One region of the Eubacterium sp. 1001713B170207_170306_E7 genome, then DNA from elsewhere that is predicted to be linked to it. Evidence: riboswitches for the same ligand, from Rfam matches in the RefSeq annotation. Region 1 holds a riboswitch; each other region holds the start of a gene.
The links. A riboswitch is a leader RNA that binds a small molecule or an ion and turns the genes downstream of it on or off. The one in region 1 is predicted to bind cobalamin.

Region 2: linked by a shared signal. The riboswitch ahead of hemA (glutamyl-tRNA reductase) and the one ahead of I2B62_RS02635 (nitrogenase iron protein NifH) in region 1 are both predicted to bind cobalamin.
Region 3: linked by a shared signal. The riboswitch ahead of I2B62_RS06790 (ABC transporter substrate-binding protein) and the one ahead of I2B62_RS02635 (nitrogenase iron protein NifH) in region 1 are both predicted to bind cobalamin.
Region 4: linked by a shared signal. The riboswitch ahead of I2B62_RS01655 (ABC transporter substrate-binding protein) and the one ahead of I2B62_RS02635 (nitrogenase iron protein NifH) in region 1 are both predicted to bind cobalamin.

What each region holds. Positions count from the first base shown of each region.
Region 1 is NZ_JADMVE010000001.1:520,133-525,924, forward strand. Features, by position in the region: gene I2B62_RS02625 (class B sortase) at 1-736, shown strand, start outside; gene I2B62_RS02630 (LysR family transcriptional regulator) at 787-1,725, opposite strand; cobalamin riboswitch at 1,838-2,015, shown strand; gene I2B62_RS02635 (nitrogenase iron protein NifH) at 2,108-2,965, shown strand; gene I2B62_RS02640 (nitrogenase component 1) at 2,946-4,484, shown strand; gene I2B62_RS02645 (ABC transporter substrate-binding protein) at 4,506-5,594, shown strand; gene I2B62_RS02650 (iron ABC transporter permease) at 5,614-5,792, shown strand, end outside.
Region 2 is NZ_JADMVE010000002.1:329,245-335,036, reverse strand. Features, by position in the region: gene hemC (hydroxymethylbilane synthase) at 1-1,713, opposite strand, end outside; gene I2B62_RS06870 (bifunctional precorrin-2 dehydrogenase/sirohydrochlorin ferrochelatase) at 1,710-2,294, opposite strand; gene hemA (glutamyl-tRNA reductase) at 2,291-3,547, opposite strand; cobalamin riboswitch at 3,717-3,905, opposite strand; gene I2B62_RS06860 (helix-turn-helix transcriptional regulator) at 4,100-4,444, opposite strand; gene I2B62_RS06855 (GntR family transcriptional regulator) at 5,094-5,792, shown strand, end outside.
Region 3 is NZ_JADMVE010000002.1:312,775-318,566, forward strand. Features, by position in the region: gene I2B62_RS06770 (isochorismatase family cysteine hydrolase) at 1-72, shown strand, start outside; gene I2B62_RS06775 (MTAP family purine nucleoside phosphorylase) at 92-844, shown strand; gene mtnA (S-methyl-5-thioribose-1-phosphate isomerase) at 1,161-2,195, shown strand; gene I2B62_RS06785 (sugar phosphate isomerase/epimerase) at 2,205-2,987, shown strand; cobalamin riboswitch at 3,021-3,196, shown strand; gene I2B62_RS06790 (ABC transporter substrate-binding protein) at 3,298-4,248, shown strand; gene I2B62_RS06795 (iron chelate uptake ABC transporter family permease subunit) at 4,315-5,349, shown strand; gene I2B62_RS06800 (ABC transporter ATP-binding protein) at 5,349-5,792, shown strand, end outside.
Region 4 is NZ_JADMVE010000001.1:306,793-312,584, reverse strand. Features, by position in the region: gene I2B62_RS01665 (ABC transporter ATP-binding protein) at 1-616, opposite strand, end outside; gene I2B62_RS01660 (iron ABC transporter permease) at 616-1,671, opposite strand; gene I2B62_RS01655 (ABC transporter substrate-binding protein) at 1,674-2,744, opposite strand; cobalamin riboswitch at 2,920-3,095, opposite strand; gene I2B62_RS01650 (class I SAM-dependent methyltransferase) at 3,147-3,803, opposite strand; gene I2B62_RS01645 (DUF6144 family protein) at 3,834-4,415, opposite strand; gene I2B62_RS01640 (Uma2 family endonuclease) at 4,726-5,268, opposite strand; gene I2B62_RS01635 (YdeI/OmpD-associated family protein) at 5,391-5,792, opposite strand, start outside.

The DNA of each region.
Region 1 (5,792 bases):
GAAGAAGAAAAGAAGCGCCGTGCGCGTTGTGGGAGATATCGTCATCATTCTGATCATCCTCTCCCTTTTGGCCGCGGCGGGATGGATGCTCTACAAGGAGTTTTTTCCCAATAATACGCCGCTCCTCAAAATGCAGGTTACCAACCGGGAGGATAACAGCATCGACTGGGCAGCGCTGCGTGAGGTGAACCCGGAAACTGTTGGCTGGCTGAGCATTGAAGGAACCAATATTGATACCCCGGTGGTACAGACAACGGATAATGATAAATATCTGTACACTTCATTTAATGGCGAGTCCGACGAAAGGGGCGTTCCCTTTATCGATATGAATTATAAATGGCAGCCCAGAAGCCAGAATTCTCTGATCTATGGGCACAGCACCATGCGCAGCGGCGTGCACGTCATGTTTGACGATCTGCTCTATTATTATCAGAATCCTGATTTTATCAAAGAGCATAACAAAATTGTTTACAGAAGACCGCCGGAGCTGGGCGGTGACGGCGTATGGGAAATCTTTGCCGTGCTGGTGGAGGAGCAGGACTATGATTACAGACAGCTGGAATTTGCCGATGATGAAAGCTTTCTGGCCTATTACCAGAACATAAAGAACCAGAGTATTGTCGCGAGCGATGTGAATGTACAACCGGGTGACGAGATTCTTACGCTGTCCACCTGTATCTTTAATGTCGGTCTGAACGATGGACGTTTAGCCGTAATTGCCCGTCGGGTTTCATAAAAATCAAAGCCGTATCCCTGTGCAGGATACGGCTTTTTATTGTGCCTTTTTTACTCCCATCGCTCAAAGGCTTTGATCTTTTCGGTCAGGACTTTAATGTATTTTTCGCCGATGGCGCTCAAGCTGTGCTCGTTCCTGAGAATGTATCCGGCGTGGAGACGCTGGTCATTATCCAAAAGACGCACAGCCCTCACCTCGCTCATGTTGGAATGCATACGGTCAGCGTCGCTGTTGGTCAGGTCTGGACCAATGCTGAAGCAGTTTGTGCCGCGGACAAGGGCGATTTTGGAGCAGCGGTCAATGACATGAATGTTTTTATCCCAGATTTCATTGAACAGGATCTCCTCAGAGAAATGCAGCATGCTGTCCTCACCCTGGTCATAGGTTACAAAGGGGTATTCTTTGAGCATATCCAGTGTCAGGGAGGCATTGCCGCTCAGGGGGTGCTTTTTCCGCAGGAAAACATAGGTGGTGAGCTGACCCAGCTCGTAGAAGGTCAGATTGCTGGAATCCAGGAGCTTCTGCATGGTGTTGAGGTAGTGCTCGTTGATGCATAAAATGCCGAGCTCACTCCGTCTGGACGCCACATCGTGTATGACTTCATGTGTTGGGCATTCACGGATGGCGATGTCATAATGCCTGAGCTCAAGGTCCCCGACGATCTGTATAAAGGACATGACCGAGAAGGGAAGCCGCTGGGTGGAAACGGAAAAACGCATGGGCAGGGTTTTCCGGTGCTTGTACCGCCTTTCAAGATATTCGCTTTGCTCCACAATATCCCTGGCGTGGTTTAGAAAGTCCTGTCCTTCAAAGGTAACCTCAATGCCACGATTATTTCGGCTGAAAATTGCGATGCCAAGCTGCTGCTCTACCTCGCGTACCGCTGTGGAAAGCGTTGACTGTGAGACAAAAAGAGACTTGGCGGCAGCAGAGATCGAGTGGTGCTTTGCGATCTCGACAATGTATTTCATGTTTTGCATAGAGATCATATTGATACGATTCCTTTCCTCTGTTTTAAATATACTATCAAAAAATACGATAGCTGGCAATCAAAAATTGAGTTAATTGCAGTGGTTGTGAATTATCAGATATCGTGATATAATATAGCAAAATTACATAGAAGACTTGTTGTATGAAAACCGGTGAGAATCCGGTACGGTGCCGCCACTGTAAGGGGGAGCCGCTGTATGTTTTATCAACACTGGAGAGTATTCTCTGGGAAGTTGTTACAGCTGGCAATGAACCCAAGTCAGGATACTTCAACATTTCTTGTCTATACCTAACCTAACGGATCATTGGGAGAGGGTGTTGCTTGTGTTGAGGAACTCTTCTGATGAATCAGTCAGAAGAGTTTTTTTAATGGGAGAGATAATGGAAAAGAGCAGTAAGAGAATCGCGTTTTATGGAAAGGGCGGCATTGGAAAGTCGACCATTGCGGCCAATGTTTCCGCCGCGTTCGCCAAAATGGGAAAAAGGGTGCTTCACATCGGCTGTGACCCCAAGTCCGATTCAACCCGGTGCCTGATGAGAAAGCGGATTCCCACAGTCATTCAAAGGCTGAATGAAAAAGGGGAGCAGGTGACCATACAGGATATCCTGTTTATGGGTGAGACGGGTGTGGCGTGTGTGGAGGCCGGAGGGCCGGAGGCAGGCATTGGCTGCGCGGGAATGGGGATTGCTACGACCCTGGAGACTCTTGAAAAGTTAGGAATATTTGAAGAACGCTGGGATTTAATCACCTATGATGTCTTAGGCGATGTGGTCTGCGGCGGGTTTTCAATGCCTATGAGAAAAAGGTGTGTGGATCAGGTATATATCGTCACCTCCTCTGAGCTGATGTCGCTTTATGCCGCCAATAATATTATGAAGAGCATTGTACGGTATTCTGCTGGGGCGCAGCCATTGTTTGGCGGACTGATCCATAACCGGGCCCGGCCCGGTACCGACCATCAGGCGGTCGAGCGCTTTGGTGAACGGACAGGCAGCCTGATTACGGCCTCTGTCAGCCAAAGTGATACACTTCGGCTTGCCGACTATCAGAAAACAACTGTTTTTGAACAGGACGAGGGTGAAGCACTGCAAAAAAGCTTTATGACACTGGCCAGAGCCATCGCCCGTCAGGAAGCCGGGACACTTCCGAAACCTCTTGCCGATGCGGAGATGGACAACCTGGGTAAAACACTCTATCAGCTCGAGAAGGAGAACCATCATGGACACAGCAACCATTGAGAAGGCACAGCCAGGCATGGGAGATGAGGCGCTGTCCAGACTTCTTTTCCAAACCGGGGGTGTGCGTGTTCTGGCAGTAGGGCCGCCTGCCTGCCTCCGTATTCTTTATTTCAGGGCAATGGAGAAGGAAGCGCTTTGCCGTCTGAGGCTCTGTCCAGTTTCCAGGCTGGAGTATACCCTTGGTAGCTACGCACACAGAGTCCGCGGGATGATCGAGGAGCTTCTCATGACCCAGGGGACAAAAGGCGTGGTGCTCTATGTCTCCTGTCCAGATCTTTTGATACAGACCGATTTTGAGGCGCTGATATCAGAAGCGGATAATCCTTATAATGTGCCGGTCGCTGTTTTCAGACGGGGTCCTATGGAAAAACGGAAGAAAAAGTCTGTGGAACGGCTTGAAGAAATCATTCAGGGATTTGGACACGCTCAGGAAAACCACAAAGAAGGAAAAGAGGAGCGCCTCTGTCCGCTTCCGCCTCTGGCAGCAGATTACAGCGGCGCGCTGACTGCTTTTGAAGGGGACCACTCGATCTGCGCCTGTCTGGTAACAGGCGCGGGCTGTGCCTCCTGTCCACGGTCCATTGATGATTTCAGGGAACAGCCTTTCTGGTATTCAAGAATGAACGACCTCCAGGTGACACTTGGCTCGGCTGAGAGCATTGAGAAGGGCATAGATGCCGCCATGCAGGAGGACAAGAGACAGTCTGCGTTCATTGTAGGCACACCGCTGACTGCCATGACAGGCCTCGACGACAGCTCTTTTCCCACGCTTAACGAAAAAGTATTCATCCAGACCAACGGCTTTCAGGACGCCCTTGAGGGAACAAAGCAGGCGCTGTCCATTGCTTCAAGACAGCAGATGCGGCGTTGTGAGCTCACCCAAAAACAGATCAATCTTGTTGGGTATACGCCCTTTGTTTTCGGAAATCAACGGCAGTTTGATGCGCTGGTGTGTGAGCTTGCCCGACTGGGATATGCTGTTTGCTGGCTGGGAGGCGGAAAGCGCGCCGAACTCAGAGACGCGCCCAAAGCACGGGTCAACTGGGTTATCTCGGCAGCGGGCCTTGAACTGGCGAAATGGATGGAGAAACAGTATGGCACGCCGTGGTTTTATCAGATGCCTGTCAGCGTGAGCGGCGTCAGGGCTGCCTGTCAAGCTCTGGAGAGCATAACTGGGGACGCCGTGTTCCAGACCCAGGATACAGCGCCGTTAAAACAGGAACTAAAAAACGCAGTGATGATAGGGGATCATGAGCTGAACCGCCAGATAAGTGTGGTGCTGAAAAATGAATTTAATGTGGAGTGCACCATCGCCGAAAAGCTTCCTTTAGAGCTTGGCCTGGCCGGAGAAATGGATTATGTTGTCGCGGACCCTCTGTATTTTCAGTATCTTCCTGAAAACGCGGCGGTTCAGGTGCCCTTACCCTTCCCGGCCCTCAGCGGAAACCGTTATGTGAAGCGGGACTACTGTATTATCGGTCGAGAGGGCCGTCAGTATTTAAAACAGTTTTTTAAGTAATTAAAAATAAAGGAGTTTAAAATGAAAAAAACATGGTTAAAAGCAGCAGGCCTGTGCCTGGCTGTCAGTTTGATTTTTGGAGGCTGTGCAAGCAGCGGAAAAACCGCGGAGAGTACCGACAAAGCTGTGGCGCGTGTCATAACCGATGAGGGCGGTAACCAGGTAGAGCTGCCGGAAAAGATCACCAAAGTGGCCATCACCCCGATTCCGTGGGCATCGGCTGTGTGGACGATTGACGGGGGAAGCGACAGAATTGTGTCCATTAACCCCAGCGCGATGGCCCAGTATAAAAAAAGCTTTATGACCAAGCTGGCGCCGGAATTTGCAGAGATTTCAACAGGAGAAATTTCCCAGGATTTTTCCATTAATATTGAAGAGCTCATGAAGCTTTCGCCAGAGGTAGCGTTTATCTGGAATGACCAGGAGGCTGAGGCCGAAAAGCTGAAGGCGGTTGGCATTACGCCTGTTATGTTAAACTACGCCGAAAACCTTGAGAATCTGAAAAAGGATTTAACACTGGTGGGAAAGGTTCTGGATAAGGAGGATTTTACCCGGGAGCTCATCAATTACCACGACGATACCGAGATCTATTTTACCAATAAAAAGGATCAGGCTGCTGCGGCAGATCAAAAGAGCGTCCTCTATCTGCAAAATAATAAGCTGAGCGTCGCAGGTTCCAAAAACATTAATAACTACCTGCTTGAGCTGACAGGCGGCCGTAATGTTGCCGCAGGTTTGGAGAAGAAGTGGGCGGAAGTAAATATGGAACAGATTATGGAATGGAACCCTGAGATTATTTACCTCTCGAATTTTGACGACACCATGCCAGAGGACCTGTATGAAAACAAAATCGAGGGCCAGGACTGGAGCAATATCGACGCGGTCAAAAACCACCGTGTTTACAAAACCCCGGTGGGGATTCTGCGCTGGGATGCCCCCTGTGTGGAAACGCCGCTGATGCTCAAGTGGATGGGCAGTATCCAGCAGCCGGAAATCTTCTCAGATTATGATATCCGAAGTGATATTAAGGATTTTTATAAAAAGTTTTTTGATTACAATTTAACCGATGAAGAGATTGACACCATTTATAATGTGAAAGTAAACCAGTAAAATTTGAAGGGGAGAGAATATGAATACAGCGGGACTTAAAAAGAAAATCAACCAAAAATGTTATGCTGTTTTCGCTGGACTGACCCTCATTTTGGTTTTATTCGGGCTTCTGGCCCTGTGTTTGGGGCGTTACTGGATACCCTTTCCAGATGTGCTTAAGGTGCTTCTGTCCAAAATTTTCCCGATTTCGGGAAGCTG
Region 2 (5,792 bases), on a different contig from region 1:
TTCCACCATTTTGGAGCTCTGCTCTCTGGAGCGGGTTACCACGATGTTTTTGCCAAAGAGCGGCTTGCTGTCAAAGAAGCGCAGCTTTTCGCGCTTGGTCACCACATCGCCCACCACGATCAGGCTGGGCGCGGTGATCTTAGCTTCTGAAGCAATGCCGTAGATGGTTTCCAGCGTGCCTTCCACTACCCGCTGGTAAGGGGTGGAGGCGCGGTGCACCACCGCTGCCGGCGTATTTTTATCCATGCCGTTTTTCATCAGCTCTGCGGTAATCTTCTCAAGGTTCTTAACGCCCATCAAAAACACGATGGTTCCCTTGGATTTTGCCAGCACCGGCCAGTCCAGCTCAGATTCTTCAGATTTCAGATGGCCGGTGACCACCTGGAAGGATGAAACGCAGTCTCTGTGCGTTATGGGAATACCCGCGTAAGCCAAACCGCCGATAACCGAGGTAATGCCCGGAATCACTTCAAAGGGAACGCCTGCGTCGTAAAGCTCCTCGCCTTCCTCGCCGCCGCGTCCGAAAACGTAAGGGTCGCCGCCCTTCAGCCGGACAACATTTTTCCCTTCCTTGCCCAGCCGGATCAGCAGGGCGTTGATCTCATCCTGGGGCAGTGCGTGGTTGGCGGCTCTCTTGCCGACATAAATCTTTTCACACTCCGGTCTTGTCCACTTCAAAAATTCTTCATTGACCAGCGCGTCATAAACCACTGCGTCGCAGGTTTTTAATTTTTCCATGGCCTTGACGGTGATCAGCCCCTTGTCGCCGCAGCCGCCGCCTGCCAGATAAACTGTTCCCGGCTTTATTTCTGCTTCTACCATCGCTTTCAGCTCCTTTGCCAGACGGTCTCCCATATCGGCTTCCTCGCCAAGGGTTCCCTCTGTCTGTCCTTTGTATAAAATTGTGCCGTCCTCATTGCCGAAAAGGCCATAGAGGGTCAGCTTTTCATCCTCCACATCACAGTATGCGCCGATGGGGATATGGCAGCTGCCGTTTAAGCTGATCAGAAACTGGCGTTCGGCCGTCATCTGGGCTTTGGTAACCGGGTTACTGACCGTTTCCATCAATCCCTTGACGGTTTCGTTATCCTCACGGATTTCCACGGCCAGAATTCCCTGGGCAGGCGCTGATACAAACTGGCACGGGTCAAGGGGAACACAGGTGTAATCCGCGCTTTCATAAGCGCCGATGCGTTTAAGGCCTGCCGCCGCCAGAATGATTCCATCCAGCTTCTGCTCCTGCATTTTCCGGATACGGGTATCGATATTGCCGCGGATCCCTACCACCTCAAAATCCTTTCGGATACTTTTCAGCTGGTAAATCCGGCGTTTGCTTCCAGTGCCGATGACGGCGTTTTGGGGCAGCTCCTGGACGGATTTTATTTTATGCGGCGTCAGCAGAACGTCTCTCGGGTCCTCACGCATGGGCGGTACTGAGAGGATCAGCCCTTCCGGTAGCGCGGAAGGCATATCCTTCATGCTGTGAACCGCCATATCGATTTTACCGCTTATGAGGGCATCCTCCAGCTCCTTGGTGAAAATGCCCTTATCTCCAATTTTATCAAGGGCTTTGTGCTGGATTTTATCGCCCTTTGTCTTGATGATCCTGAGTTCAAAATCCACCGCCGGGTTGGCTTTTCTTAATTCCTCAAGAAGCCAGTTTGTCTGGACTACAGCCAGCTTGCTGCCTCTTGAGCCTACAATTATTTTCATATTTTCTCCACTTCTCTCTGCAATTCTTCAATGGTCAATTCGGCCAGTTCTTTAAGCTGTCTCTTTTTAGCCGCCGCTGAAGGCGCTGTTTTTAAGATATGCCGCCGCAGCTGTTTCAGCAGTCTGAGACGTTCAGCGTAGCTTTCGTCATATTTTTCCTCCAGCTCTTTTTTGATCTGGGTGGTCAGCGTTGGGCTGGCGCCGTCGGTGCAGACCGCAATTGTCAAATCGCCGCGCCTTACCACTGAGGGAAAAATAAAATCAGAACGCTCAGGGTCATCCGCCACATTGCACCAGATGCCCCGCAGCTTACAGTTTTCAAGAATCTGCGCGTTCAGGTCGCGCTGGTCTGTCGCCGCCACTACCAGGTCCATGCCGTCAAGGGCTGTCTCAATCCGGCAGTAGGCTTTAACATAGCGGATATTCTCTGCTGGGTGTTCTGGTATCTCCATATTTTTATCCACACAGGTCACAAAACACCCATACCCGGCTAGGGTTTCGGCCCGGCGCATTCCTACTTTTCCACTGCCGATGACAAGGGCCTTTTTTCCGGTAAAGTTAAGCAGAACCGGCCCTCTCATTGGGGCGCCTCCGCATTACCCCCGGAAAACAGAAAAGCCAGCGTTTTTTCAAAACGCAGGATATCATCTTCGCTGTCCAGTGTTTTAAGCTGCTTGATGGACGGCATGACCATCTCACGGAATTTTGAATGGACAATTTTTTCCAGAAATTCCTTATCCTTCCCCTCAAACTGATAGCGCTTATTGAGGATTTCAATGGTCTCGTCTGCCAGCTGGCCAGAAACCTGGTTAAAATGCCCCACCATGTTGTCCACCTTAGACTTGGTGATCCAGACCATGAGCCCGTCGATTTCCTCTTCGATCTCAAGGGCGATCTTTTCCGCTACTTTTTCGCGGTAGTGCATCTTTTCGTCAATGATGTCCTTGAAATTATCAATGGTCAGCAGCTCGACAGCCTCCATTTCCGAGATGCCTTCATCAATATCCCTGGGCAGCGCCAGATCAATGGCCATGAGCGGTTTTTGGCGCGCTGGCATGAGCTCCCGTTTTAAGACAACATGGGGCGAGGCCGTCGCCGAGATAATGACGTCGATCTCCCCGATGGCCTCATAGCGGTCCTCGTAGCGGATCATGTTGACACCCTCATAGATATCCCGGTACTCGTCTCCCGGATGGTAGGTCCGGTTGGTCATATAGACATTGTTAAAGCCCTCTGCCGCCATATAACGCAGCGCCAGAAGTCCCATTTTTCCCGAACCGATAATCAGCACCTTTTTATCCGCGTAGTCCTCATAGGTTCTTTTAACATGCTTAACCGCTGTCGAGCTCAGAGAGAGCGGGGTTTCTGAAATTTTATAAACAGTTTTGACCTTCTTCGCAAAGGTGACGGCTTCCCGAAAAGCCTTGGTTAAATATTTACCGCAGCCGTGCACAGACTGGGACAGCTCAAGGGCATCCTTTACCTGCCCCAGAATCTGGTCCTCTCCAAGAATCATCGAATCCAGTCCGGTCACCACCCGGTAAAGGTGAAGGATGGCGTCTCTCCCCTTTTCACAGAACAGGTAATTTTCCAGCTCTCTGGATTTTTCCTCGGTATAAAAACTTTTCAGCACCTGGCCTGCCGCTTCCACGTCGCGGGTCGCCACATAAATTTCGCTTCGATTACAGGTAGAAAGAATGATCACCTCTTCGATGCACGCTTCTTCCAGAAGGCCTGCGATGCCTTCCTTTACGGTCCGCTTGATAAAAGCACCCTTTTCCCTGATTTCCAGAGGTGTGTCTTTATGATTGATCCCAACTACAACTAACTTCATTTCAATCCTTCTCCTTCAATCAATTCATTCATTTAAAAAATAAAAAACCTCTTTTTTATTACGTCTCCGTAAAAAAAAGAGGTTTGTCAACAGAATTATCTATCCACGCTGTTTACTGCGGATATTACAATTAAATTAACGTTACTAAGTTCCCTTTTCCCTGGAGGTAATTATTAGCACTCTGTTCAGTAGGTTTCCTGACTCATCGCATTATATTCTCCTCGCCTTCCCGGTTTTCATTCCAGTGGCATCATAAGGAGACTTAACGAATTACAGTGACCGGATCGCTCTGGATTTTCACCAGATTCCCTCTATCCTTTGTTTTTACCGGGGCAAAAACGAAAGAATCCAAAACAGATTTTACATTAGTCTTTCCTATTCGATTTTCGTTTCCAATTATATCACCAATCCGACTCAGGCGCTACCCCTTTTTAGGGGAAATAAGCAGTTTTTTGCCAATTCTGCCGAATAATTCACATATTTTCTGTACTCGGATTTCAGGCAATAAAAAAACCGGTGTCTCTTCCCAGATTCCGGTCGTTTTATATCGCTTTACTGGTTTGTTGTTTCATGGCTCATTAAAAAGAGCATCATCATTCTTTCTGCGTATTCCTTTTTTTCATCCGGGCAGTGCTCCAGAATATCGAGCAGTGCGGTATGTTTTTCTTTTTCATCCAAGCTCTTGCCAAACAGGATGCTGTCCGAAGACATTTTTAACGCCTCACAGAAACGCTCAAGGCTTTTTAAGGAAAAGCCTTTGGTTCCCAACTCGATGTCTGTTAAAAAAGTCTGTGTAATCCCAATTTTGCGCGCCAGATCCTCACGGCTCATATTTAAAAATGTTCTACGCTGCCGGATACGCTGGCCGATTGCCTTTTGATCTAACCTTGATTCCATTGTCTTCTCCTATAATTTCAGGGAAAACCAAACAAAAAACTGTGCAGGATTACACCAACCATGCACAGTTATATGACACTTTTATAAAATGCTAACACAAATAAGCCCACTTATTTATAGGCTGTCCTCTTGTTTTTAGCACAAAAATAGCCTATAATAAGTAATGCGGTACGTGCCCCCCAGGGCCGTTGTGTATGGTGGTTGTGCACCTGCGCAAGCCGGATAAGTGTGCCAGCACTTTCCGGATGCCGCAATTTCTATTTAGTTTTCCCAATATATATACTTTATTATAAATCGAATCTTCCGTCAAAGCAATCTCTTTATTTAAAAACTTTTTATCTGCAATTGAAGTTATCATTTTAATTCAACCAATTATATCCTTATTTATTTGTTTTTTTATTTTTACCCGGATTTTCAATGTAAAAAACCTGTTTTAGAATCTTTTCAGACTTTTGCTCCCTTAAAGATATTTTTTCTATGTTTAATTCTCTTCAAAAAGGGTATACCTGATTCCGAAGCTTTATACATCTAATGCCGATATGGTAAAGGTTAAATAAAACGGGATTTCTTTATAATTTTTTCTCAATTTAGATGTATGTTTTACTGAATGGTGTTATACTGTTAAAATACCCCCAAAGGAGATTGTGTTTTGAAAAAAGAAATTCCATTGTATCTATTTATTTGCAAAAAGATTGAGGATGATATTTACAACGGCAAATTAAAACTGGGTGACCCCCTGCCATCTGAGCCTAAAATCAGCAAACAAATGGGTGCCAGTCGCAATTCCGTTCGAAAAGCCCTGCGTCTGCTGCAGGAGAATAATCTTATATTCTGCTCCCATGGTAAAAACGCTCAGGTAATTTTTGACAGCCGCCTGCCGGAGCACCGCGGCGCCTATGAAAAACGCTTTGAAAACCGGCGTCATGGCATCAGTGACATATACCGGATGCTTTCCATTCTCTTACCCAGCATCACGACATATGGCGTTTCAAGATGCAGCCGCGAGGATTACAGGACTCTTTATGAGATGGCCGAAAACCTGGATTCTGCCAACCCGATTGAAATGTTCGCTTTTCATTGCCGGTTTGTCCGCAATATCCTGAGACGAACAGACAATCCTTTTGTCATCGAGCTTTTTGAGCAGCTTTGTGATTTTGTCCGGATTGATTCCATTCACAGCAGCTTTACCGGCCATACGCTCCATGAGGGGCTTTCTGAAAAAGACATTAAGGGCTGGTACAAAGAATTGTTGGATTACGCTGCTAAGCAGAATTTTAAACATTTTCACCACCTGCTGCTCCAGGGGCTCAATGAAATCAGCAAACGCTTTGACGCTGTCCATATAGCC
Region 3 (5,792 bases), on a different contig from region 1:
AGTTTTAATGCCGAGGGCCACAAGTGGGCGCTGGAGCATTTCAAGTCATCACTGGGATTTACAGTAGTATAAAGGAACAAGGAGATAAGCAATGTTATATTATAAAGCAGATATCGGCGTGATCGGCGGTTCCGGTCTCTATGAGCTGTATCCGGACGTTAAGAAGATTGAGGTGGATACACCCTACGGCAAAACCTCTGACGCCATCAGCCTGGTGACCGTTGGCGATAAAAAGGTGGCCTTTATGCCAAGACACGGCAAGGACCATACCCTGAACCCATCCGAGATCAACTATCGGGCCAACATCGATGCTTTTGCCCAGCTGGGAATCCGGGCGCTGATCTCACCCTGCTGCGTGGGCTCGCTGCGTCCGGAGATCGCACCCGGCGATTTTGTGGTCACCGACCAGTTTATCAACATGACCTCAGGCCGCAGGGATACCTTTAACGAGTCCCCCAATGTGGTGCATCTGAGCTCAGCCGATCCCTACGATTCCGGCCTGCGCCAGATTGCTCTCGAGGAAGCGGAAAAACTGGGCATCAAAACCCACGACGGCGGCACCATTGTCGTGATCAACGGACCGAGGTTCTCAACCCGTGCCGAAAGCCGCATGTTCGCCATGATGGGAGCTGACGTGGTCAATATGACCCAGTATCCGGAGGGGTACCTGTGTCTGGAAAAGGGCATTCCGGTTGTCAACATCGCCCTGATCACAGACTACGACGCCGGACTGGAGGGCCGCCCGGATATCAAGCCGGTACAGGCTGAGGATGTGGTGCGCGTGCTCGAGGATAACAACGACCGTGTAAAACAGCTGATTTTTAAGATGATTGAACGCATATAAAAAAAGATACCTCCCTTAAAATATAGGTGAGGCCAGATTGTCAAAGCGTTAGCGCAGCACGAGACTGCGCCTTTTATCCAGATAAGGAAAAAGGTCCAGGCGCTGCGGATAACGGTCAGGAATCGTGCCGTTTTACTGGAACAGCCGGACAATGGAGAGATCAGGCGTTAACTTCAGTGAAGAAAATGCAGATGTGAGTGCAGTACTCGCAGGACGCTTTTTCTTACTTAGGTAAAAGGCTTTGTCTCACAGTTTTTGACATTCTGCCCTCCCTTAACCAAGGGAGGCTTTTTCAGATACCGAGAAAGGAAGAATGATGAAACCTGTTTATTATGAAAACGGCGCTTTAAAAATGCTTGACCAGACTCTGCTGCCAACCGAGGAGGTAACGCACAGTTACACCGACTACCGTGAGATTGCCGTCGCCATTGTGGATATGATTGTCCGCGGCGCGCCGGCCATCGGCGTGACTGCCGGGTACGGCGTTTATTTTGGCGCGTTGGAATTTGAGAAGCTGCCGCAGCAGGCCTTTTTAAAAGAAATGGAGACTGTCTGCCAGGTGCTCCGTGCAACCCGGCCGACCGCGGTCAACCTGTTTTGGGCAGTGGACCGGATGGAAGGCGTGATCAAGGCCAACGCGGAAAAAACACCGGTGGCGATCACGGCGCTTTTGAAAGCCGAGGCGGACGCCATCTGCGCCGAGGATATCCAGATGTGCCGGGATATGGGCGCTTACGGCGCAGAGCTGATCCACCGCAAGGATACCATCCTGACCCACTGTAACGCAGGCGCCCTCGCCACAGCCGATTACGGGACAGCCCTCGGTGTTGTGCGCGCCGCCTGGGAGGCAGGGAAAGAAATTTCCGTCTACGCCGATGAGACAAGACCCTTTCTGCAGGGAGCCCGTCTGACCGCCTACGAGCTGCACAAGGACGGCATTCCGGTCACGCTGATCACAGACAATATGGCTGGCTGGATGATGAAGCAGGGAAAGATTGACTGTGTGGTGGTAGGTGCGGACCGCATTGCCCGAAATGGCGATGTGGCTAACAAGATCGGAACCTACAGCGTGTCCATTCTGGCAAAGGCTCACGGTATTCCCTTCTACGTGGCGGCGCCGACCTCAACCATTGATTTTAATATGTGGTCTGGCGAGGATATTGTCATTGAAGAGCGGGATACCCGTGAGATCAGCCATATCAAGGGACAGCAGATTGCCCCGGACGGCGTGCGCATGGAAAACCCGGCCTTTGACGTCACCCCGCATCAGAATGTTACGGCCATCATCACCGAGAAGGGCGTTGTGTATCCGCCCTTTGACCTGAGCATCCCCAGGCTTCAGAATGAATAGGAGAGACGAATGAAATACAGTATGTTTTCGTGGTTTGGCTACTTCATGCCCTTTGAGGAGCGCATTGACGTGATCAAAGCCGCCGGCTTTGACGAGGTCATGATTTCCTGGGAGGACGAGTGCGAGCCCTACCATCTGGAAAAAGAAAAATTTCCAGACATTGTGCGGAGCAAAGAGCTTGGGATCACCAATATTCACGCGCCCTTTATTGGTTATAACGACATTTGGGAAAAGGAGCCTGCACAAACCAGAGAGCTTTTAGAAACCTTTGTCAGCTTTGTGCGGGACTGCCGAACCTTTGAGATTCCGGCTGTGGTGGTGCACACCAATGATCTGGACCTCGGCCCCTATAAGTGGGAAAACGGCCTAGCCTTTTTCTCAGCGCTGGCGGAGGCCGGAGAGAAGTACGGAGTGGATATCGCAGTCGAAAATGTGTCGCGCCCGTTTTTGCTGAAAGGCCTGCTGGACGCCATTCATACCGACCATTTTGGCATGTGCTATGACAGTTCCCATGATTATATGCTGCACTGCGGCAGAGGAAAGATCCTCAAAACCTATAAAGACCGCATCAAGGCGCTGCACCTGTCCGATAACGACCTGCACATCGACCGGCACTGGATACCGGGCGAGGGAGAGATTCCCTTCGGTGAGGTCATGCCGGAGATTTTGAGTACGGGGATCGACTTTATCTCCTACGAGGTCATTGCCAGCGAAGAATGGAAAAAGCGGGAGCCCCTTGATTTCTGCCGTGCGGTTCGCAGCAGTCTGGACCTGGATAACAATAATTTCTAATTGCACAATTCGGGGATTTGTGCTAAACTTCAATTAACAACTTAATGATGCTGTTTTGTTAGAGGAAAGCGGTTGAAATCCGCTACAGCCCCCGCTACTGTAATTGCAGACAAGATCCTCATAGACCACTGTCAGGCGTATCCTGATGGGAAGGGAGGATGGAGAAGGAAGCAAGAGTCAGGACACTTGAAGCAAAGCAATATAATCACTTCGGAGGGAAGCAGAGGATTGTATGTCACAAATAATCCGGCCTTTCCTTTGGGGTCGGTTTTCTTTGTTTTAAGCAGTTTTAAATTTTTGGGAGGGACCAATGAAAAAGAGAGTATTGAAAAGTTTGCTGATGGCCCTGGCCTGTGCGGCGCTGTTATCTGGCGCGGCGGGCTGCAGTTCAAAGGATCAGGGGAGCGGCAGCGTGTCCGGCGCAGTGACCGGAGACACCGCTTATCCCGTTTCCATTACCGATGATCTGGGAAATAATGTGGAAATCGAAAAGGAACCCACAAAGATCGTTTCTCTGTCGCCCGCGAATACCGAAATCCTGTTCGCGCTGGGTGTGGGAGACAAGGTGGTCGGAAAGACAGATTACTGCAATTATCCGGAGGAAGCCGCCCAGGTGGCAACCATCGGTGATTACAATAACCCCAATGTGGAAAAGATTATTTCTTTGGCGCCGGACGTTATTCTGGCGGGTGATCTGATCAGCGATGACGTCCGCAGCCAGCTTGAAGCCACGGGCGCGAAGGTCATTACCTATACACCGATGTCAGTAGACGCGGTGGAAAGCACCATCATCAACACAGGTAAGGTGGTTAACACCAATGATAAGGCCAGGGAAATCACTGACAGCATGACGAAAAAATACGAAGAAATCAAGGAAAAGGCAGCGGCGGCTGACCCGCAGAAATCCGTTTTTATTGATATCGGTGGTTACTACAGCGCTGGGGACAACTCCCTGCTGGGCAACATGCTCAAGGATATTAACGCCAAAAACATTGCCTCCGACGCCGGCACAGACTGGCCGCAGCTGAGCGTTGAACAGATCATCGCAAAGAACCCGGATGTCTATGTGTCCTTCTTTACCACACCGGACGAAATTAAAAAGGTACCGGGCTTTGACCAGATCAATGCGGTTAAGAATAACGCCATTGTCTACTATGAAATGCTTTCTCCGGACAGCGACCTGATCCAGCGTCCAGGACCCCGTATTGTCGATGGACTGGAGCTTCTGGCTACAGCGGTCTACCCGGACCAATTTAAGTAAAAAGACTTCTCCGCAGGTGCCAGCCGCCTGCGGAGGTTTTAAACAGACGGTTAAGGAAGAGGACGGATGAAAATAAAGTTAAAAAAATACGCGATGCCCTTATCCATTGCAGGGTGCCTGATCTTAATTTATTTATGCACCATCGTAGGCATTACCTCCATTCCCTTTGGCGAGGCCAACCGGATTTTGCTGCATGAAGTCCTGCACCTGCCTGTGAATATGGATGGCATCTCTGCCGGCAACATTGCGATTATCTGGAATGTCCGGCTGCCACGGGTCATTCTGGGCTTTCTGACAGGTGGGGCGCTGGCGGTCTGCGGCGCAGCCTACCAGGGGATTTTTAAGAATCCCATGGCGGATCCTTTTATTCTGGGGGTTTCCTCCGGCGCTGCGCTGGGCGCTTCCATCGGCATTGTCATGCATTTTTCAACAGGCTTCCTGGGATTGAACGGAATCGCTGTTTTGGCCTTTGTAGGCGCCTTTCTGGCGATCTTTTTAGTGTACAACATTTCAAAGGTCGGGAGAAAAGTGCCGGTTGCGTCCCTTCTGCTGAGCGGGATCGCCGTGAGCCAGTCGCTGACGGCTTTTATGTCCCTGCTTATGATTTTCAATGTTCAGAGCATGAATCAGATTATGTTCTGGACCATGGGCAGTCTGAACGGTAAGGGATGGAGCCAGGTAATCACTGTTTTGCCTTACGTTATTATCGGGTGCCTGATTTTATTCACCACGGTCCGGGAGCTGGATATCATGCTTCTCGGTGAGGATGCTGCCACACAACTGGGTGTCAATACCGACCACCTGAAGAAAAAGGTGCTGGTTGTCTCATCGGTGATCACCGCGGCGGTGGTCTCTGTGACCGGGATTATCGGCTTTGTCGGCCTGGTGGTGCCGCACATTGTGCGGATTTTATCCGGGCCCAAGCACCGGATTCTGCTGCCCTTTTCACTGGTATTCGGCGGCACCTTCCTCATTATCTGTGACACGCTGGCCCGGACGGTTTCCTCACAGGAAATCCCCGTCGGGATCATCACCGCTGCCTTTGGCGGCCCCTTCTTTATTTACCTTCTGCGTAAATCGAAGAAAGGAGGCACCCGATAATGGAAAACTCAGTCATGCTGAAATTTGAAGGTGTCCATACCGGCTACGGGGATAAGGAAGTCATCAAGGGCTTTACAGCGGATATCCACAAGGGTGAGTTTGTCGGCCTTATCGGCTCAAACGGCACGGGTAAATCCACACTGCTCAAATGCCTGTCCGGCCTTCTGCCGATCACTGGCGGCAGGATTGTGGTCAAAGGTAAAGACAACGCCGGGCTCAAACAGCGTGAACGCTCTCAGATGGTGGCCGTAGTGCCCCAGTCCTTTGATATCGACTATGACTTTACGGTTGAGGACATTGTGCTCATGGGCAGGAACCCTTATCTGAGCTATAAGGACCGCGAGGGCGCAGAGGATTACCGCATTGTGGAGCAGGCCATGAAGATGACCAAGACGCTGGGCTTCAGAGGCCGCATGTTCAATGAGCTCAGCGGCGGCGAAAAG
Region 4 (5,792 bases), 210 kb from region 1:
CGGCAAAGGTGACCGCTGTGTTGACGTCGTGGATCACCGCCATAATCGTCATGCCCTTATCCTGGCAGAGGCCTTTTACGATCTCCATGGTTTCCAGCTGGTAACGCAGGTCCAGGTTGCTGGTCGGCTCGTCTAAGAGCATGACCACCGGCTCCTGGGCCAGCGCGCGGGCGATAAAAACCCGCTGGCGCTCACCGCCGCTCAGCTGGTTCAAAAGCTTGGTGCTGTAAGCGGTGAGGGACATCTTTTCCAGAACTGACCGGACAATCTCATAATCGGCATCCTTCATTTTTCCCTTCATATGGGGCACGCGGCCGGACAGCACCATCTCAAAGACATTCAGGCCGCTGTCCTCCACCTCAGTGCTCTGGGGCACATAGCCGATGAGCTTGGACTTTTCCTTTTGCGGCAGTCTGAGAAGATCGGTGGTATCCAGGCGGATCTCGCCCTCTTCAGGCTTCAATATCCCGTTAACACACTTGATCAGCGTGCTTTTGCCTGCTCCGTTGGCCCCCAGCAGCACGCACAGCCTTCCCGGCTCCACGTCGATGCTGACCCCCTTTAAAATCCTGGCCTTTCGATAGCCAAAGCTTAAATCTCGAATTGTCATTTTCATCAGACCAACCGCTCTTTCTGTTCTTTTACAATTAAATAGATAAACACCGGCACCCCGATAAAGGAAACCACAATGCCCACCGGAATGATCACCGGCGAGACCACCACGCGGCCCACGGTGTCCGCCGCGATGAGCAGGATGGCGCCCGAAAGCGCCGTCAGCGGTATGAGCGCCCGGTAGTCGCCGCCGATCAAAAGCCTGGCGATATGCGGCGCCACCAGTCCCACAAAACCGATAACCCCGGTAAAGCTGACAATGGCCGAGGAAATAAGCGTGACCGCAATGCCCGAAAGCAGCCGCAGCCGCATGACATTAACGCCCAGCGCCACCGCGCTTTCATCGCCGGTGGACAACAGGTTGTAATGCCATGCAAACCGGATGATAAACGGAAAGGTCAGGAGCAGAATGACCGAGACCACGATGATCTGCTCCCAGGTGATCTCCGAAAGGCTGCCGAAGGTCCAGTGGACAATGGCGGACAGCTGCTGCTCGTTGGACACATACTGCATGCTGGCGTTCAGGGCTGAAAAGAAATAGTTGAGGGCAATGCCGATCAGGATGATCGTTGTCTTGCCCATGCCCTTGGCCGAGGCGATGCCGTACACCATGGCGGCGCAGATAAAGGAAAATACAAAGGCCATCAGGACTGTGCCCACCTGGTTGCTGCCAAAGGGCATAAAGCCAAAAATAATGGCCAGCGAAGCCCCAAAGGCCGCGGCGTTTGAAAGCCCGGTGGTAAAAGGGCTTGCCATCTTATTGCCCGTGATGGCCTGCATGACCAGCCCGCTGATACCCAGGCCCACGCCGGAAACCAGCGCCATGGTGATGCGCGGCAGGCGCAGCTGCATGAGCACGGTGAGCTCGGTCTGGTTCAGGGCCGCCGCGCCCATAAAATGGCCGCCGGGCAGCAGGGTGGCCAGCACCCGCCCCACGGTCACATTGGCAACGCCGACAAAGCAGCTGGAAAAGGCAGCAATGACCAGAAGGATCACCGCTGCCAGCATCAGAGCCGCTCGTTTTTTGTGATAGGCCTTTAACGATGGCTGCTTTTCCATAGCTATTGATGCTTAACCTGGAAAACGTGTCCCTCTACCGGATCAACTCCCTGGATTTCCATCCATTCGTCAAAGATCGCGTCGGGGTCAACATCCTTCATCTGTTCGGGATACAGCCATTTCGCGGTATAAACGGTTCCGATCATCTTGCCCAGTCCGCCGGCGCAGAAGCCAGTGGTCACATAGAAATCGTCATTCTGGACGGCCTTTAAATCGGACCAGCCCGCGCGGCTCAGCATTTCGCTGGAGATGGTGCTGTAATCCTCAGCTGTCGGCGGCGTGTAGACACCGGTATTTTTGAGGGCCGGGCCGGACGAGGTCTTGATGATGAGGTCCGGATCCTCCAGCAGGATCTTTTCCGGGTCGATGGTCTTTCCGGTAATGGTAGGATCGCCGAAAATATTGACACCGCCGGCGTTGACCAGCATGCTGTTCCAGCCGTCATTGCTGGTTCCCGGGATACAGGTGGTATTCGGGTCGCCGTATTCCCAGTACACCTTTTTGCTTCCCTTGACGTCCTTGATTTTTTCCGCCACCAGATCCATATTATCCTGGTAGAATTTGGTAAGCTTTTCGGCTTCCTTTTCCTTGCCGAACAGCTTGCCCAGAATCTCGATTTCCTTTGGCAGCTCGGCGTTATTATAGCCGGATACCACGACCACCTGAATGCCGAAGGGCTCCAGTTTTTTAATGTCCTCTTCCCAGGTGCCGTTGTCCGGAGTAATGAGTACCTGAGCGCCCAGCTCAGCGATCTTTTCATAGTTCAGCTCGCTCTGGCCCTTGCCGATGACATTTTCCGGGTCGAACTGACTCCAGTACACTCGGTCCTGGGCCGTATTCTTATCCACGGCCACCACCTTGTCAATGGCGCCGATCCCACGGATCAGCTCAGAATTGTAGCGGTTGGCCACCACCACCTTTTCAAGGGGCTGTGGAATGGTTACCTCACGGCCTGTATCGTCCACCACGGTAATGCTCTCCGCCTTTGCTGAATCCCCGTTCTGGCTGCACCCGGCGAATACCGGAACCAGCAGAAGCAGCGCGCACATCAGCGCAATCACTTTCTTTTTCATCTTTTCCTCCATTAAACTGAAATTTTATGTCAAATCCTTTTGGATATGAACATCTCCCCGTGGAAAACAGGCCCGCCCGGTTTTTGGTAAATAAAAAAACCGATAAGCACTCTGCTCATCGGTCCCATTTTCCGAGATTTCGTTTATTCAAACACGCCGCTGCATTATCCCCCTGCACGCATTTCTTCTTTAAGGCAGGTCTCCTGGCTTACAGCTCGTCCGCGGCCCGCCTTCCCGGATTGCTCCAGTGGCTTTCAGGCTTTGTCCCTGTTTACAGTGATGGGTTCGCACCGGATTTTCACCGGTTTCCCTATTCTCTTATTGCTAAGCACCTCAAAGGTTATTCATTTTTTATCATTATACCTGCTTCCACCATGCTTGTCAATATCCAATCGGCCGGATTTATTTTCGGACCATAAGGCTCCAGTGGGTGCTGTAGTCCTGCGGGGCCTCAAGGTTATGGACACAGGACTCTCTCAGGCTGTCCTCAAGCTGCCAGTCCTTAAAGAAACGCTGGATGTCTGCCAGATCCACATAGAGGTGGGGCACGCCCGTCTCAGTACCGCTCTTTTCCGACAGCAGGGTGTTGGCGTCAATGCGCCGGCTGCTGTCTGCATGCTCGTAGCCGTAGCTGCTCTTGGAAATGAGCGTGAGGAACAGCTCGCCGCCCGGTCTCAGCACCCGGCGGATTTCCGCCAGAGCGACCTGAAAGCCCGCAATATCCGTATGGTAGATGACATTGTAGGCCAGGGCACAGTCAAAGGTGTTGTCCTCAAAGGGCAGGTCGAGCATATCGGCCACGCAGGCCGTGAGGGGAACCTGCTCCTCCCCGGCCCATTTTTGGGTGTGCGCAACGCCGCACTCGGACAGGTCGGCGGCGGTGACCTCAAAGCCTTTTTGAGCCATGTAAACCGCGTGCCGCCCAAGGCCGCAGCCCAGATCCAGAAAACGCAAAAAGCCCCTGCTCTGCCAGCGCTCCGCGAGATAGGGACTCTCCACACAGGGGGTAAGCCAGTAATCCGACTGGTTTTTCTCCCAGTCCCATGCTTTTGATTTCATTGGTTTTAACCTCCTCACATCTGTTTTAACTTAAAGGATTCCTGTAATCTTCAACAGGCAGCAGTCATGCCCCTGCTTGATGGTCTGGAGCAGCTCGACCTCTACCGGCCGCTCAAATACGGCTTCAAAGAAGGCTTTGCTGTACCCGGCGGTGCAGTAGCACCAGGTCAGGGACGGGGAGGGCTCTGCCTTTTCCAGCATGGGGCACTCACAAGTAAACATTTTGGTATACAGCGCGTCTCCCTTGATGCGCCAGCCCGCGCCGCTCTTGTTGAGGTGGCTGACAAAGCGTTCCAGATTCTGGCCGTTGGACTGGTACAGCGCTCTGAAAGCCTCAGCGGTTTCCTCCAGCCGGCCGTTTTCGTTGCAGTGGCAGCCCATTCTTATTTTGATAATGGTCTCCCGGTCAAAGCTTGCCTCCAGCTCCTCCGACAGGCGGTTTACCCACTCGGCCCTCTCTTTGGGCGTTGCTCCCGGCCGCAGCGGGACACGGCGGACCAGCGCCTCTGCCGCTTCCCGGGAGACGTTTTTCTCAAGACTCTGGCTTAACCGTTCCAGCTCCTCCTGCTCCAAAAACGGACTGACCGTTTCCGGCATACTAAAATTTTTCATGCTTCACCTCGCTTGAATTATTTCTGTTTGATTTTGACTATCATTATAGTACAGGTTGACCTGAATAACAACAAATGCGCAGAGAAAGGCAATTTTTAAGAATTTATTAAGCCCAATAATATTTCGTTAGCCGACGCTTTTTGACCGACTGATAAACCAGAGCAGCAGAAACAGGAAGCATGATTAACAGAATCGTAAAAAAATCATGAACCGGCGAATGGGAGGAGCCTGTCAGCCCCAAGACGCGCCCAGAAGCAAAATCTTACAAAAATTAAAAAAGAATCTCAAAATAATGAGATTCTCTGCTGTCTTACTCAAAAACAGCCTTTAGCGAAACACTCAGATCCTCAAACACTTTGGATTCCAGGGTATCCTCTGCAGTGAATTCTGCAGCGGTTTCATGCTCAAAATAATGAACGGTGACAGCCTTTACCTTAGGGTTCACGATCCAGTATTCCCGAACGCCGGCCAGCTGGTACTTATTGAGCTTGACGAAAAGATCGTTGCGGTAGGTAGCGGGGCTCAGGATTTCAATGACAATGGCAGGCGGGCCCTCATAACGCTGGTCGGTGAATTTATCCGGGTCGCACAGCACGCTGAGATCCGGCACCAAAACATCTTTATTCAGGCGTATTTCCAGTTCGTTGTACACTTTGCATTGTTTTCCTGTCAGGTAAGTCTTTAACGCAAAGTAAAGATTTCCTGAAATATCATGGTGCGCGACATTTGGCCGTGGTGTCATCATCACCATTCCGTCGATGAGCTCATAAACCTTTTGCTCGTCGGCCGGAAGCTTTTCAAACTCCTCCAGACTTATGGGCTTTTCGGTGTAATCTTCTTTTAATAAAGGCATTTTCAGACCCTCCTTTTGTTCTTAAGTTTATTATATCCTGGAATGCACTGGCCTGTAAATGTTTTACAGGCCTTTTAAGACTTAGGGAAGTAAAAGCCGAACCGAAGCGCCGGGCTGCCTCCTCACATAGGCTTCAGATTTTTTTCCAGCCGTCCGGTCATCCACGCCAGGCGTTTGGTCCGGCCGGCCTCTGTTTTGGCGTCGAGATAGGCTCTTGTATAGGTCTTTTTCACAGAGGGCGGCATGTTTTGAAAATTGGCATAGGCCAGTTCGTTTTCCCGCAGCAGTCCGCCCACTGCCTCGATCTGTCCGGCGGTGATGGCGGTGGGCCCTGCGGCGCTGGCCCACTGGCCGTTCTTTTTGGCCTCCTCGATCTTTTCTCTGCCGAGATCTGTCATCTGTCCGCTTTTTTCCAGCCTTTCGACCAGGGCCTTGTTCTTTTCGGACCATTGACTGTTCTTTCTGCGCGCGGAAAAATACTTGATATAGGACTGGTCGTCTACCCGCTTCATCTGGCCGTCGAT